Regions from separate parts of the Hymenobacter defluvii genome, predicted to be linked through region 2. Evidence: riboswitches for the same ligand, from Rfam matches in the RefSeq annotation. Region 2 holds a riboswitch; each other region holds the start of a gene.
What was found. A riboswitch is a leader RNA that binds a small molecule or an ion and turns the genes downstream of it on or off. The one in region 2 is predicted to bind S-adenosylmethionine.

Region 1: it holds a riboswitch for S-adenosylmethionine, as region 2 does, so the genes downstream of both, metH (methionine synthase) here and J4D97_RS04615 (O-acetylhomoserine aminocarboxypropyltransferase/cysteine synthase family protein) in region 2, are expected to answer to the same signal.
Region 3: it holds a riboswitch for S-adenosylmethionine, as region 2 does, so the genes downstream of both, J4D97_RS00650 (homoserine dehydrogenase) here and J4D97_RS04615 (O-acetylhomoserine aminocarboxypropyltransferase/cysteine synthase family protein) in region 2, are expected to answer to the same signal.

Annotation. Positions count from the first base shown of each region.
Region 1 is NZ_JAGETX010000005.1:143,827-148,846, forward strand. It holds gene metH (methionine synthase) at 1-2,393, opposite strand, end outside; SAM riboswitch class I at 2,466-2,577, opposite strand; gene J4D97_RS11045 (PA14 domain-containing protein) at 2,802-3,971, shown strand; gene J4D97_RS11050 (alkene reductase) at 4,128-5,020, shown strand, end outside.
Region 2 is NZ_JAGETX010000002.1:103,132-108,151, forward strand. It holds gene J4D97_RS04600 (lysylphosphatidylglycerol synthase transmembrane domain-containing protein) at 1-651, shown strand, start outside; gene J4D97_RS04605 (hypothetical protein) at 758-1,165, opposite strand; gene J4D97_RS04610 (LysM peptidoglycan-binding domain-containing protein) at 1,393-1,695, shown strand; SAM riboswitch class I at 1,908-2,024, shown strand; gene J4D97_RS04615 (O-acetylhomoserine aminocarboxypropyltransferase/cysteine synthase family protein) at 2,364-3,743, shown strand; gene metX (homoserine O-acetyltransferase MetX) at 3,981-5,015, shown strand.
Region 3 is NZ_JAGETX010000001.1:173,598-178,617, forward strand. It holds gene J4D97_RS00640 (cryptochrome/photolyase family protein) at 1-72, opposite strand, end outside; gene J4D97_RS00645 (SDR family NAD(P)-dependent oxidoreductase) at 223-939, opposite strand; gene J4D97_RS00650 (homoserine dehydrogenase) at 1,078-2,343, opposite strand; SAM riboswitch class I at 2,506-2,613, opposite strand; gene J4D97_RS00655 (pyruvate carboxylase) at 2,882-5,020, shown strand, end outside.

The DNA.
Region 1 (5,020 bases), on a different contig from region 2:
TGTTGCTTTTCGGCTTCGTCCAGAATCTTTTCCAGCGGCACCATCACGCCCAGGTCCACAATATCAAAGTTGTTGCAGGCCAGCACCACGCCCACAATGTTTTTGCCGATGTCGTGCACGTCGCCCTTCACCGTGGCCAGCAGGATTTTACCGGCGGTTTGCCGGTCGCCGCTTTGCTTGTCGGCCAGCAGGTAAGGCTCTAGGTAGGCCACGGCCTTCTTCATCACGCGGGCCGATTTCACGACCTGCGGCAGGAACATTTTACCGGCCCCAAACAGGTCGCCTACTACGTTCATACCGGCCATCAAGGGGCCTTCAATTACCTCCAATGGGCGCCCTACCTGCTGGCGCACTTCCTCGGTATCTTGGTCAATAAACTCCGTGATGCCGCGCACCAAGGCGTGTTGCAGGCGCTCCTGCACGGGTAGGCTGCGCCAAGCGTCGGCCACTACCTCCACCTTTTCCTTCTGCTTCACCGTTTCGGCAAAGTCCACAAGGCGCTCGGTGGCATCGGGGCGGCGGTTCAGCAGGACGTCCTCGCAGAGTTCGAGCAGGTCTTTTGGCACCTCATCGTACACGCCCAGCTGGCTGGGGTTCACGATGCCCATATCCAGGCCCGCCTTGATGGCGTGGTAGAGGAAGGCCGAGTGCATGGCCTCACGCACTACGTCGTTGCCACGGTAGGAGAAGCTGATGTTCGAAACGCCGCCGCTGGTGAGGGCGCCGGGCAGGTTCTGCTTGATCCAGCGCACCGCCTCGATGAAGTCCAGCGCATAGTTGCGGTGTTCCTCCATGCCGGTGCCTACCGTCAAGATGTTAGGGTCGAAGATGATGTCTTCGGGCGCAAACTCTACCTCGTTCACCAAGATATCATAGCTGCGTTGGCAGATTTCGATGCGGCGCTCGTAGCTGTCGGCCTGGCCGTTTTCATCAAAGGCCATGACCACCACGGCCGCGCCGTACTGGCGCACCGTGCGGGCGCGGGCCTTGAACACTTCTTCCCCTTCCTTGAGGGAAATGGAGTTGACGATGCTTTTGCCCTGCACGCACTTCAGGCCGGCTTCCAGCACGCTCCACTTCGAGGAGTCAATCATGACGGGCACGCGGGCAATGTCGGGCTCGGAGGCAATCAGATTGAGGAAGGTGGTCATGGCCTGCTCCGAGTCGAGCATGCCTTCGTCCATATTCACGTCGATGACTTGGGCGCCGCCTTCTACCTGGTCGCGGGCTACCGCCAGGGCAGCTTCGTAGTTGCCGGTACGAATGAGGCGGGCGAAGGCGCGCGAGCCGGTCACGTTGCACCGCTCGCCCACGTTCACAAATAAGCTCTGCTCGGTGATGCCGAACGGCTCCAACCCGCTCAGGCGGGTAGCGGGCGGCACCTCGGGTAGGACGCGCGGCTTGTACTTGTCGGCCAGGCGGGCCAGCTCGGCAATGTGCTGGGGCGTGGTGCCGCAGCAGCCGCCTACCACCGTCACGAGGCCATCGGTGAGGTAGCCTTCCACCAAACCCGCAAACTCCTCGGCCGACTCATCATACCCACCAAAGGCGTTGGGTAGGCCAGCGTTGGGGTAGGCGGAAATGTGCACGTCGGCAATGCGGCTCAACTCCTTCACATATACTTTAAGCTGATCGGCACCGAGGGCGCAGTTCAGGCCCACGCTGAGTAGGGGCAGGTGACGAATGGAGTTCCAGAACGCCTCTACCGTCTGGCCGCTCAGGGTCCGACCCGAAGCGTCGGTGATGGTACCGGAAATCATAATGGGCACCTGCCGGCCGCCTTCGTCGAAGAACTGCTGCACCGCGTACAGGGCCGCCTTGGCGTTCAGCGTGTCGAAGATGGTTTCGATGAGCAGCGCATCGGAGCCACCGTCTACCAGTCCACGCACTTGCTCGTGGTAGGCGTGGGCCAGCTCGTCGAATGTCACGGCTCGGAAGCCGGGACGGTTTACATCGGGCGAGAGGGAGGCGGTGCGGTTGGTTGGGCCAATAGCGCCGGCCACGAAGCGCGGCTTGCTGGGGTCTTTGGCCGTAAACTCGTCGGCTACTTCGCGGGCCAGCCGCGCCGACTCATAGTTCAGCTCATACACAATGTGTTCCAGCGCGTAATCGGCCTGGGCGATGGTGGTGCCGGAGAAGGTGTTGGTTTCCACCATGTCGGCACCAGCGGCAAAGTACTCCGCGTGGATGCTTTTGATGATATCGGGGCGCGTGAGCGAGAGCAGGTCGTTGTTGCCGCGCAGGGGCTTGGCGTGGTCGGCAAACCGCGGGCCGCGAAAGTCCTCCTCCGTCAGCGTGTGCCGCTGAATCATGGTGCCCATGGCGCCGTCCAGAATTAGGAGGCGGCGTTGGAGGATGTCGTAGAGCGGGGAGTCGGGGCAGGTCGTCTTCATGGATTTTCCTTCGGGAAAGCAGCGGGTACGAAAGCTTATCCAGAAAGAGAAAACCGCCGAAGCAGGTTCCTGTACTTATCTTCTTCCGCCCGATAGGTAGGGCGAAATGGGAGTTGGCACCTTGTAATATGTCAGGTTGCCAAGACGTCACAGGGCCCAATCCCTCGGTCTTTCTGGATAAGTAATACGCAAAGATACAGCTCAAAGCTCAGATTACAACCGTCCTGGCTTTTCTGCTGAGGCTGCTGCGCGAGGTTGGCTTGGTAGATCGAAAATCTTGTTTGATGAGCAGGAGGCGCCACTCTGTTGAAAAAATCGTCACGGCTTTTACTTCTGCCGCATTTTGTATCATCAGCGGCTAGTAACCCAGAGCATCTATCCCCCGCTGGTTTCGTGGTTATGCACCTTATGCGGATTTTCCTCCTGCTTTCTGGTTTCCTGCTCAGCCGCGCGGTGTTAGCGCAGACTATTATGCCGCCTTCTGCCGGCATGGGCTTGCGGGGACAGTACTATGCTGGGCGCGACTTTGAGAAGCTGGTACTCACTCGCCTCGATAAGAATATCGACTTCGACTGGACCTACGGCCCGCCTACCCCCGGCCGACCATCGGAGCGGTATGTGTCGCCGGGGCCGGGGGTGCCGGGCCAGTGGTTTTCGGTACGCTGGACGGGCTACCTCTACGCTCCTTCGACGGGCACTTACAAATTCAAGATTGCTACTGACGATGGAATGCGCGTATGGATTGGGCAGCAGCAGATCTTGGACTCCTGGCAATATCAGCCAGTTACCATGTCTTCTACGCATATGGTCTTGAAGGCTGGGCGCTACTACCCTATACGAGTGGAGTACTTTCAGGCAAACTTCGACACCCGAGCGCTGCTGGCCTGGCAAACGCCACCTCTCACGGAGCCTTCGTGGTGGGATAAGGTGCGTGAGGCCGTAGGCTTTAGCGAAACTGACTCGGTGCCCATTCCTACGCGCTACCTCTACCCTTCTTTACCGGCTAAGGCCGCGCCGCGCTCTACCCCTGCTCCGCCGCCAGCGGTGGCCGCCGCACCTATCGCACCGCCGACCACCCCCGTTCCTAAAGCAACAACCGTCACCAAGGTCCGACAAACCAGACGGGCAACACTTCGCCCAGCGACCATCCAGCCGCTTACGGCGCTGCGCCCCAAGGCAGCCGCAGCCGATGCTGTAGCACCAACTCCTGTTCTACCTACCCTGAGCATGCTCACGAAAGGTGAGACACTTACACTGCCCAACCTCTACTTCACTCGCAGTACGGCGGCGCTGCTGCCTACCTCCTACCCTACCCTGAACGCGTTAGCCCACACCCTACAGCAACAGCCCACACTCCGCTTAACAATAGCCGGCCACACCGATAACATTGGCGATGCGACGCTCAACCAAAAGCTTTCCGAGCAACGTGCCCAAGTAGTGCGGCGCTACCTAGTGCAGCAAGGCATCGACTCGCTCCGGCTAGCGGCGGTGGGCTATGGCGGCACCCGGCCAGTGGCTGATAACCGCGACCCGCGCCAGCGGCCTCGCAACCGGCGGGTAGAGGTGGTAGTGGAGTAGGGCGATAGATAGTAATACCAGCGAGCAAGATGGCGCGGTAGCATGAGCGTGTTAAGATTCGATAACCTCTGCACCAGCCAAAACATTCGTGTACAAACATGAGTTGTAGACACCGATACGCGCAGCGCCTTTGCTGCAGCTGTACACCCACTCAACATGACACAGACAACCCATCTTTTCTCGCCCTTCACCATGGGCGCCCTTTCCCTACCCAACCGCCTTGTGATGGCGCCCATGACGCGCAGCCGCGCCGACAACGACGCGCACAAGCCTACCGATATGCACGTGGAATACTACGTGCAGCGCGCTTCGGCGGGCCTGATTATCACGGAGGGCTCGCAGGTATCGGAGCAGGGCGTGGGCTACATCAACACGCCCGGCATCTACTCTGAGGAGCAGGTGGCCGGCTGGAAAAAGGTAACCGACGCGGTGCACGAAGCAGGCGGGCGCATCTACATTCAACTGTGGCACGTGGGTCGGGTGTCGCACCCGTTTTTTCATAATGGCGAGCTGCCGGTGGCCCCGTCGGCCATCAAGCCGGAGGGCGCCAAGGCCTTCACGGGCAAGGGCATGGAAGAAGTGCCTACCCCACGGGCACTGGAGTTGAGCGAGATTCCCGGTGTGGTAGACCAGTTCCGCCAGGCTGCCCGCAACGCCAAAGCCGCTGGTTTTGACGGCGCCGAGATTCACGGCGCCAACGGCTACTTGCTCGACCAGTTCCTGCAAGACGGCTCCAACCAGCGTACCGACGAGTATGGCGGCAGCGTAGAAAACCGCAGCCGCTTTGTGCTGGAAGTGGTGCAGGCCGTGGTAGACGAGCTGGGCGCCGACCGCGTGGGCATCCGCTTCTCGCCCCAGGGTAGCGCCAGCATTCAGGATTCCGATCCAGTGGCGACGTTCAGCTATGTAACGGAGCAACTGAACCAGTTCAACCTAGCCTACCTGCACGTGATTGAGGCCCTACCCGGCCACCCCATGGCCCAGCCTAGCCGGCCGGCCGTGGCCGCCAAGCTGCACGAAATTTTCAACGGCACCTTTATCCTGAACGG
Region 2 (5,020 bases):
GTTCCGCTAGTGGTGTTGCTGGCCGGCGAGGGCCTCTACCCCGACGAAACCCTGCACAGCGGCCTCATCACTACTTTGCAAATTGCCTTTGTGCTGAGCTACGTGATGGTGTCGCTCTACTCCGGGCTGATGTTGTACGCGCTGTTTATCAACCCCATATCGGTGCGACGGTTTCTGGTGCGGTTCTTTTCGTGGCAGCTGCTGCGACGGTGGCGTGGCAGCGCCTACCAGCACGGCGCCGAGATGGTAGCGGCCTCGGCCCAGCTGCGTGGCAACGGCGCGGGCTACTGGCTGCGCGCCATCTTCTCTACCATTTTCGTCTGGACGGCCCGCTACGCGGTTATCGGCTGCATTATTGCCGCTTTCATCCAGGTTACGGGCCACGATTTTGCCATGATTTTCGCCCGCAACCTTACCTACAAAGTAATTCTGTTGCTGGCTATTACGCCCGGTGGCGCAGGTATTGCCGAAGGTGCTTTCCCTACCTTCTTCGGCAAGTTCATTGGCACGCCCACCATGACCAATTTCATTGTGCTACTCTATCGCATCACTACCTACTACCTGTACCTGGTATTCGGCGCCATTTTCCTGCCGCGGTGGGTAGGCCGGGTGTTTGGCCGGCGAGCAGCGGCCGAGGTTATAGCGTCGTAACGAGCCTACCCCTCCTACACAACACAAAAGGCCCGCTGACTATCTTCGTCAGCGGGCCTTTTGTGTTGTGTGTCAAAGCTCATTCGACACTTAAAACCCAATATTTCTATTGAGCTTCCAGCATCATCTGCGAGCCGTCGGGAGCTTTCAGCGTAATTTCATCCTTGGTCAGGTTCACCACGTCGAACGTCATAGAATTGGGCGCGCCAGTAGGCGTGAGGGTAATTTTCTTGGCCGTTTGGTCGAAGGTGTAGTTGCCCTGCATGCTCTGCGCGGGCGACGACATATTGAACGAACCATTGGAGTAGAATTTTAGCTCTGTTTTCTTGTCGGCGCTGGTTTGGGCCACTTTTTCGCCGGCGGCATTGGTTTCTTTGTCAGTTGTCCAGGTTTTGCTGTCGGTGCCATAGAGCAGGTTGGTTTCGCCTACTTTGTTTTCTGAGCTACAGCTAGCCATGAATAGAGACACTAGTACCAACAGGCTGGCTAGGTAAGAAAGAGGAGAACGTTTCATAGGGAGGAGTGAAATGGGGTGAATAAAAGCAAACCGCACAATACGGTATAGCACTGCGCCGATATTGCGACTTCTACGCCCCCAGCCCGAAAGAGTTTACCACACACAAGCGCCTCTGTGCTCCGCACAACCAAAATGCTCGGCAAGCGTAAGTTACGCAAGACCGTATGAGGCTCAGCCACATGCAGTTTTTCCTAGTTCCCTCACCTCCTAGCATTTGATATATCATGGGACTCTTTGATTTTCTGAATAAAGGCGAAGAAAAACCTGTTGCCCCTGCCGCCGGGACGCCCAACGCCAATGCCGACACCGATTTCTTCGGCAACAGCAAAGCCGATACCACTACCGCAGCAGCTACCACGAGCGAAACCTACACGGTAGTAAGCGGCGACTCGCTCTCCAAAATTGCCAAAAACCACTACGGCGACGCCAGCAAGTGGCACCAGATTTACGACGCCAACAAAGGCACTATTGGCAGCAACCCGGACAAAATCGAGGTGGGCCAAGTGTTACAATTGCCTAAGCTCTAAGCTAACCCAATATATCAAAAAGCCGCTTTCTGTAGCAGAAAGCGGCTTTTTTCTTGTATATCCCTCTCTCCTACGGCCCTCGCAGACCCATTGCATTTCCGGCCGTCGTGTCGAAAAAATATTTTCGTTAAAGTTTGGATTTTAAAATCCTGCCTTTACATTTGCAACCACCAACCCGGTACTCCCCCAACACGCTGGGGTAGTTTTTTTGAGATTTATACAGAAGTGGCGAGAGAACAGGCTCCGTGACCCACTGGCAACCATCCGCGGAAGCGCGACAGGTGCCAATTCCTGCCCGCTTGGCGTATTGCCGGCGGGAACTATAACCTTGAGTACCACATGTTGCTTTCTTCCGACATCATCCCTACCTACTCGCACACTCCGGCCGCCTCGTCGCGTTCCGAAATTTTTGCGGGTTCTTGCGTTTCACGGGCTACTGCGCCGGTGCGAATGCGAATGTGTTGGGGTTGTCGGATGTAGCTTTTTGATGCTGCCGTAGCGCGCATCGCTCCTTTCCCTTGCCAGCACGCCGCTTCATGCCTTGCGCACGAGCGGCCCCTCTCCTCCGACGCACACCCTGCTGCGTCCCTGGCCCGGCTCCGACAGCCCCTGGAGTTTCCAAATCCTGCTTTTTTTCTTCTTCTCTGACTCGTTTTTTCGTTTTCCATATGTCTACGCAGAACCTCCACTTCGAAACCCTCCAACTCCACGCTGGCCAACAACCCGACCCTACCACGGGCGCTCGTGCTGTACCCTTGTACCAGACTACTTCCTACGTCTTCAAAAACGCTGAGCACGGTGCTAACCTGTTTGCACTGAAGGAGTTTGGCAACATCTACACCCGCCTGATGAACCCCACCACCGACGTGTTTGAGCAGCGTGTGGCGGCTCTGGAAGGCGGGGTAGCGGCTGTGGCAGTAGGTTCGGGTCAGGCGGCGCAGTTCATCGCCCTCAACAACATCTTGCAGGCCGGCGACAACTTCGTGAGCACCACCTACCTCTATGGTGGCACCTACAACCAGTTTAAGGTAGCATTTAAGCGGCTGGGCATTGAAGTGCGTTTCGCCGATGGCGACAAGCCCGAGGAATTTGAGAAGCTGATTGACGACAAAACCAAGGCTATCTACCTGGAAACCATTGGCAACCCGAGCTTCAGCATTCCAGATTTCGAGAAGATTACGGCTATTGCCAAAAAGCATGACCTGCCGGTGGTAGTAGACAACACCTTCGGGGCAGGTGGTTACCTGTTCCGCCCCCTGGAGCACGGCGCGCACATCGTGGTAGAATCGGCCACGAAGTGGATTGGCGGCCACGGCACCAGCGTGGGCGGCGTGATTGTAGACGGCGGCAAGTATGACTTCGGCAACGGCAAGTTCCCGCAGTTCACAGAGCCTTCCGATGGCTACCACGGTCTGGTGTTCAACGACGTATTTGGGGTAGGCGGGCCATTTGGCAACATCGCTTTTGCCATTCGGGCACGGGTAGAGGGCCTGCGCGACTTTGGTCCCGCCATCAGCCCCTTCAACTCCTGGCAGTTGCTGATTGGCCTGGAAACGCTCTCATTGCGCGTGGAGCGCACGGTAGAAAACACCCTGAAAATTGCGAACTGGCTGGAGCAGCATCCGCAAGTGGAATCGGTGAACTACCCTGGTCTACAAAGCAGCCCCTACTACCCTCTGGCGCAGAAATACCTGCCCAAAGGAGCAGGCGGCGTGCTTACGTTCAGCATCAAAGGCTCGAAGGAAACGGCTACTCAGTTCATCGATAACCTGAAGCTAGTAAGCCACTTGGCCAACGTAGGCGATGCCAAAACGCTCATCATCCAGCCTTCGGCTACCACGCACCAGCAGTTGTCGGAAGCAGAGCAGCTAGCCTCGGGCGTGACGCCTACCTCCCTGCGCCTCTCAGTAGGCATAGAGCACTTCGAAGACATCAAAGGTGACCTGCAACAAGCTTTTGATGCGGTGAAAAACCTCGCTACCCCCGACGAGTCGGAGGAGGCGCTGCAAAAGCCAGCCAAGGAGCACGTTCAGCCACTGGAAGTATAAGCCTGTCATTTCGAACGCAGTGAGAAATCTGAGTAAAACTTGGCGTCTTCACTCAGATTTCTCACTGCGTTCGAAATGACAATCTAATTGGTCCGGTGCCGACTGGGTTTTGTTTTTGGGGTGGGACTTTTAAACGTTCCCTCGGCACCGGCTCCAATTTGAGGTATATTCTATGCGCAGGAAGTGCGTACCGGACGCAATACGGCGGCCGGTACCACTGCCTGCTTTTCGCGTTTTATGGAGGATTCAACTCACCTTTTTGTATCACCTGAGCCCTTTCCGCTGGAGAGTGGCACCTCCCTACCCCAGATGCAGGTGTCTTACTGCACCTGGGGTACGCTGAATGCCGCTGGCACCAATGTGATATGGGTGTGCCACGCCCTCACGGCCAACGCCGACGTGCTGACGTGGTGGCCCGGCTTGTTTGGTGCGGGCTTTTACTACGATCCGGCCGACTGGTTTATCGTGTGCGCCAATGTGCTGGGCTCCTGCTACGGCTCCACGGGGCCGCTCACGCCAGCCGCGCCCGGCGCGCCGGCGCCCTACCAGACGTTTCCCCTGGTCACCATCCGCGACCAGGTGGCCGCCCACGAGTTGTTGTGCCAGCACCTGGGCATCACACAAATTCATACGCTGATAGGTGGCTCGCTAGGCGGGCAACAAGCCTTGGAGTGGGCCGTGCAGCAGCCTGCTTTATTCGAGCATTTGGTGGTGCTGGCTACCAGCGCCCGGCATTCGCCCTGGGGCATTGCCTTCAACGAAGCCCAACGCATGGCCATTCTGGCTGACCCTACCTACCACGCGGCCACACCCGAGGGCGGCCAGGCTGGCTTGCAAGCAGCTCGGGCCGTAGCGCTCCTCAGCTACCGCACCTACGATGCCTACGGCCAAACGCAGCAGGAAGAAACTGACGAGAAGCTCACTGATTTCCGCGCCAGCGCCTACCAGCGCTACCAGGGCCAAAAGCTCGCGGCCCGTTTCGATGCGTATTCTTACGTAACGCTATCGAGGGCTATGGACTCGCACAATTTGGGTAGAGAACGAGGAGGCGCAGCAGAAGCGCTGGCCCGCATCCGGGCGCATACGCTGGTGCTGGGTATTTCTTCCGATGTGCTGTTTCCGCCCAGCGAGCAGCAATTCCTAGCGCAGCACATTCCCGGCGCCACCTACGCCGAAATGGACTCCCGCTACGGGCACGATGGCTTTTTGATTGAGGTAGAGCAGATTGCGCACCACTTGGCGCAGTTCTATGCCACTGCGCTAGCCCAGTAGCTACA
Region 3 (5,020 bases), on a different contig from region 2:
CAAAGCGGCTGCTAGGCCGGTATTATCGGTGATGCGCAAGTCGCGCCGGTGCCAGAAAATCGTGATTTTCATAAGGGTTGTTTCTTATGCAACTGAAAAATCTGTCATCCTGAGCTTGCGAAGGACCTTCTCACGCTAGAACGACAAGTTTACCAACGACTCGTTCTAGCGTGAGAAGGTCCTTCGCAAGCTCAGGATGACAGATTACAAAACATCACTGCCTTACTTCAACCGGCCCATGCCACCATCCACGGGCAAGACTTGGCCCGTGATGAAGCTGCTGTGGTCGGATAGTAGGAACGACGTCATGTAGGCCATATCCTGGGGCTGCCCCACGCGCTGCAAGGGGTGGCGCTTGGCGCTGGCCTCGGCCTTCTCGGGGGTGTTGAGGAGGGTAGCTGCCAGGGGCGTATCGGTGAGGGAAGGCGCAATGCAGTTCACGCGGATGTTGGCACCGGCATATTCGGCGGCCAGGGCGCGGGTGAGGCCCTCCACGGCGGCTTTCACGGTGGCTACGCTGGTATGAAAACTCATGCCCGTTTCGGCGGCTACGGTGCTGAAAAGCACGATGGAAGCACCACTGGCCTTTTTCAGCCGCTTCACCACAGCCTGCACCACTTGCACAGCACCCAGCACGTTCAGCTCAAAATCCTGCCGAAAGTCAGCCGGCGCAATGCGCTCGAACGGACGCAGCCGGATGCTGCCGGGGCAGTAGACCACGCCGTGCAAGGTGTCGGGTAGGGAGTCGAAAGCAGTAGCAACAAGGGGCTGCGTAACGTCGAGGGGTAGGAAGGTGGTGCCCAGCTCGGCCAACTCCGGCGACTCGTGCCGCGAGGCCGTAAACAGGTTGGCTTTCAGGCCATGCAGCAGGTGAGCTGTAGCCAAGCCAATACCGGAGGATGCACCTACCAGGAGAATATTCTTATCAGCAAATTCCATGAAAAGCGAAGCAAGTGAACGGTTGAGTTTCTGCTACGCAGGAATGGCTGTAGGTGGTTATTACCAGCTCAAAAAAGCTCGACAGCTAGCAGGGTTCTTTCCCGATAGCCGTCGAACTATAAGTTGATAGACAATCAATTACTCGGCAAAATACGCGGCGGCTCCGGCGAGCTGGGTATCGGCGGGCCGAGCGGTAGCTGCTGCTCGCAACGGGGTAGGGAGGCGCACTACGCAAATGCCGGGCAGCCGCAGCCACTCGGCTTGCGCCAGTTGAGCCAGCCCAATGGTACCTGTGAGGTAATGCCCGCGCACGGCCGAGCGGAAGGTTTCGTGCACCCGCGTGAAGTCGGCTTCCTGGGGGGCATGCTCGTCCGTGAACGTCACCAGCACGTCTACTTCAGCAGCGTCGGGCGTCAGGGCTGAGTCGATGTTCTGGCTGATTTTCTTGTACTCGTAGCGGTAGCCGTAGGTAAGGGCCGACAAGTCGCTGAGCACGGCGGAAGCAGTAGGCACGGCGCCCGCCCCGCGGCCCAGGAAAAACTGCCGGTCGGCAAAGCCGCTCTGAGTGATGAGGCCGTTGTACTCGTCCTGCACCCGCGCCAGCTCGTGCTCGGGGCGCACCAGGGTAGGCAGCACGGCAGCCGCCACATTGCCGTCGGGTAGGCGGCGGGCCTCGGCAATTAGCTTGAGTGCTAGGCCTTTCTCGCGGGCGTAATCAGAGGCCAGGTCGCTGAGGCGGTCGATGCCTACGGCCAGGATTTGCTGAGGTGACGTTACCAGTCCGAACGCATGCGTGAGCAGCAGCACCAGCTTGTTGCGGGCGTCCAGACCTTCCACATCTAAAGCAGGATTGCTCTCGGCGAAGCCCAACGCCTGCGCCTTGCTTAGGGCCTCGGCAAAGGAAATGGCATCGCGGTGCATGGCCGTGAGAATGTAGTTGGTGGAGCCGTTGATGATGCCCTCCACCGCTTCTAGTAAGTCGGTGTCGTAGTATTCCTCCAGGTTCCGAATGACGGGCAAGCTGGCGCAGGCGGCAGCCTCGTAGAGCAACGGAGTGCCGGTTTGACGCTGCAATTCTATCAGCTCGGGCAAGTGCTCGGCCAACATTTTTTTGTTAGCCGTCACCACGGCTTTGCCCCGGCGCAGGGCCTCGGTTACGATGTGGTAGGCTTCGTCAGCGTCGTCAATCAGCTCCACAATCACGTTCAAGGACTCATCATTCAGCAGATCGGCGCGGTCGAACGTGAATAGCTCGGTGGGTAGGCTGCGCTGCTTGGCGCGGTCTTTCACGCCAATGCGGCCAATGCGGGCGCGCAGGCCGGGCGTGCGTTCCAAAACAGTGTGCAGGCCCTGGCCTACCACGCCAAAACCAAATAAACCAATACGGATGTCGGAGCGAGTCATGCGGAAAACGAAATCAAGGCAGCGGCTACTGCCGTAGGTGAGGGAAAATTCCGCCTCCACCCCGAAGCATCTCACCAAGATTTCTTCCCGAAAAGGCCCAAAAAAAGCCCTTCCGACAAGTCAGAAGAGCCAAACCCCAAAACGGGGCGCCGAGCCTTTCGTAACTTATCTTCATCTGCTGTCGCAGATTCAGGATGTAGCACCTTGTAGCTATGACTACCGGTTGCTAAGGCATCGCAGGGCCTGTCCCTCCGCCTTTCTTGATAAGTGCTCCGTTGTGGGAGCGGTAGGGCAAATATACGAGGCCCGCGGTTGGCGGCAAGTATTTGCATTCGTACTTGCTCGTAGCATTACTCACACTCGCCTCCGCTCTCGCTCTACTATGCCGAGCGAGTGCGAAGGTGAGTGCATGAGTACAAAATTGAATGGAAGTGCCTAATAATTGTCATTTTGATCGTAAAAAGCAGCCTTTTTTGTCCTTTCTGTTAAATTATTGCCTAGTTTGAGGCCGCGCTGACTAAAACACCTCTACCTACTCATGAATATTCGCAAACTCCTCGTTGCCAATCGGGGCGAAATTGCCATTCGCGTAATGCGTGCCGCTACCGAATTGGGCATCACCACGGTAGCCGTATACACCTTCGAGGACCGCTACTCCCTGCACCGCTACAAGGCTGATGAGGCCTATCAGATTGGCGAAGACGACGAGCCGCTGAAACCCTACCTTGACATTGAAGGCCTGCTGCGCATCGCCAAAGCCAACGGTGTAGACGCCATCCACCCCGGCTACGGGTTTTTGAGCGAAAACGCGACCCTAGCCCGGCGCTGCGGCGAGGAAGGCATCATCTTCGTGGGGCCACGGCCCGAAGTGATGGAGGCGCTCGGCGACAAGGTACGCGCCAAGGAAGTGGCCTTGCGCGAGCAAGTGCCTATTATTCAGAGCAGTGAAGAAGAGTTGAATGACTTCGAAACAGCTCGCGCCGAGGCCAACCGCATCGGCTACCCTGTAATGCTGAAAGCTGCCAGCGGCGGTGGGGGAAGGGGCATGCGCGTCATCCGCGACGACGACCAGTTGGAGAAGGGCTTCTTCGAGGCCCGCAACGAAGCCCTGAAAGCCTTCGGCGACGACACCGTATTCCTCGAGAAGTTTGTGGAGCAACCCAAGCACATTGAGGTGCAGGTAGTGGCCGACGCCTACGGCAGCGTAACGCACCTCTACGAGCGCGACTGCTCGGTGCAGCGCCGCTTCCAGAAGGTAGTGGAGGTAGCGCCCGCCCTGGGCCTGGCTGAGGAACTACGCGAGCAATTATACGACTACGCCCTGCGCCTGGCCCGCGCCGTGAACTACAACAACGTGGGCACGGTGGAATTTCTGGTGAAGCCGGAGGAAGGTGAGATTTACTTCATTGAGGTGAACCCGCGCATTCAGGTAGAGCACACTGTCACGGAAATGGTCACGGGTGTCGACCTCATCAAAACCCAGCTTTACATCGCGTCGGGTTACCACTTGCAGGACCCCGAAATCAACCTCGACCCGCAGGTGCGGCCCCGCATTACGGGCTTTGCGTTGCAGTGCCGCCTCACCACCGAAGCGCCCGAAAACGACTTCAAGCCCGACTACGGCACCATTGTGGCCTACCGCTCGGCGGGCGGTTTCGGTATCCGGCTGGACCAGGGCTCGGTGTACCAGGGCGCCAAGATTCTGCCGTTTTTCGACTCCTTGCTGGTGAAGGTGTCGGCCCAGGCGCCTACCCTCAAGGAGGCGGCCGAGCGGATGCTGCGCACCCTATCGGAGTTCCGGATTCGGGGCGTGCGCACCAATATTCAGTTCCTGCAAAACATTGTGGCGCACCCTGATTTTCAGAATGGTAGCGCCACCGTCGACTTCATCAAAGACCATCCTGAGCTATTCAAGTTTGAGGTGCGCCAAGACCGTGGCACCAAGCTGCTGACCTTCTTGGGCGACATCATCGTGAACGGCAACCCCGACGTGCACGGCGCCCAGGACCCGGCCCGGGACCTGCCCAAGCCCAAGCTACCCCACTACGATGCCACCGCGCCCTACCCCCCCGGCACCAAAAACCGTCTTACCGAGCTGGGGCCAGAAGGTTTTGCCAAGTGGTTGCGCGAGGATACCCTCATTCACTACACCGATACTACCCTGCGCGACGCCCACCAGAGCCTGTTGGCCACGCGCATGCGCACCTTCGATATGCTGAAGGTGGCCGAGCGCTTCGCCAAGCAGCACCCCCAGACGTTTTCGCTGGAGTGCTGGGGCGGTGCCACCTTCGATGTGGCCCTGCGCTTCCTGCACGAAGACCCCTGGGAGCGCCTGGCCAAGCTGCGCGAGGCCGTGCCCAACATCCTGCTACAAATGCTGATTCGGGGAGCCAACGGCGTGGGCTACAAGGCCTACCCCGACAACCTGGTAGAGCGCTTTGTGCAGCAGAGCTGGGAAACCGGCATCGACGTGTTCCGCATTTTTGATTCGTTGAACTGGATGCCGGGTATGGAAAGCTGCATCCGGTTTGTGCGCGAGAAAACGGGGGGGCTGGCCGAGGCTAGCATCTGCTACACCAACGATTTGCTGGATCCGCAGAACAAAAAGTACAACCTCGATTACTACCTGCGCCTGGCCCGGCAAATTGAGGACGCCGGCGCAAACATTCTGTGCATC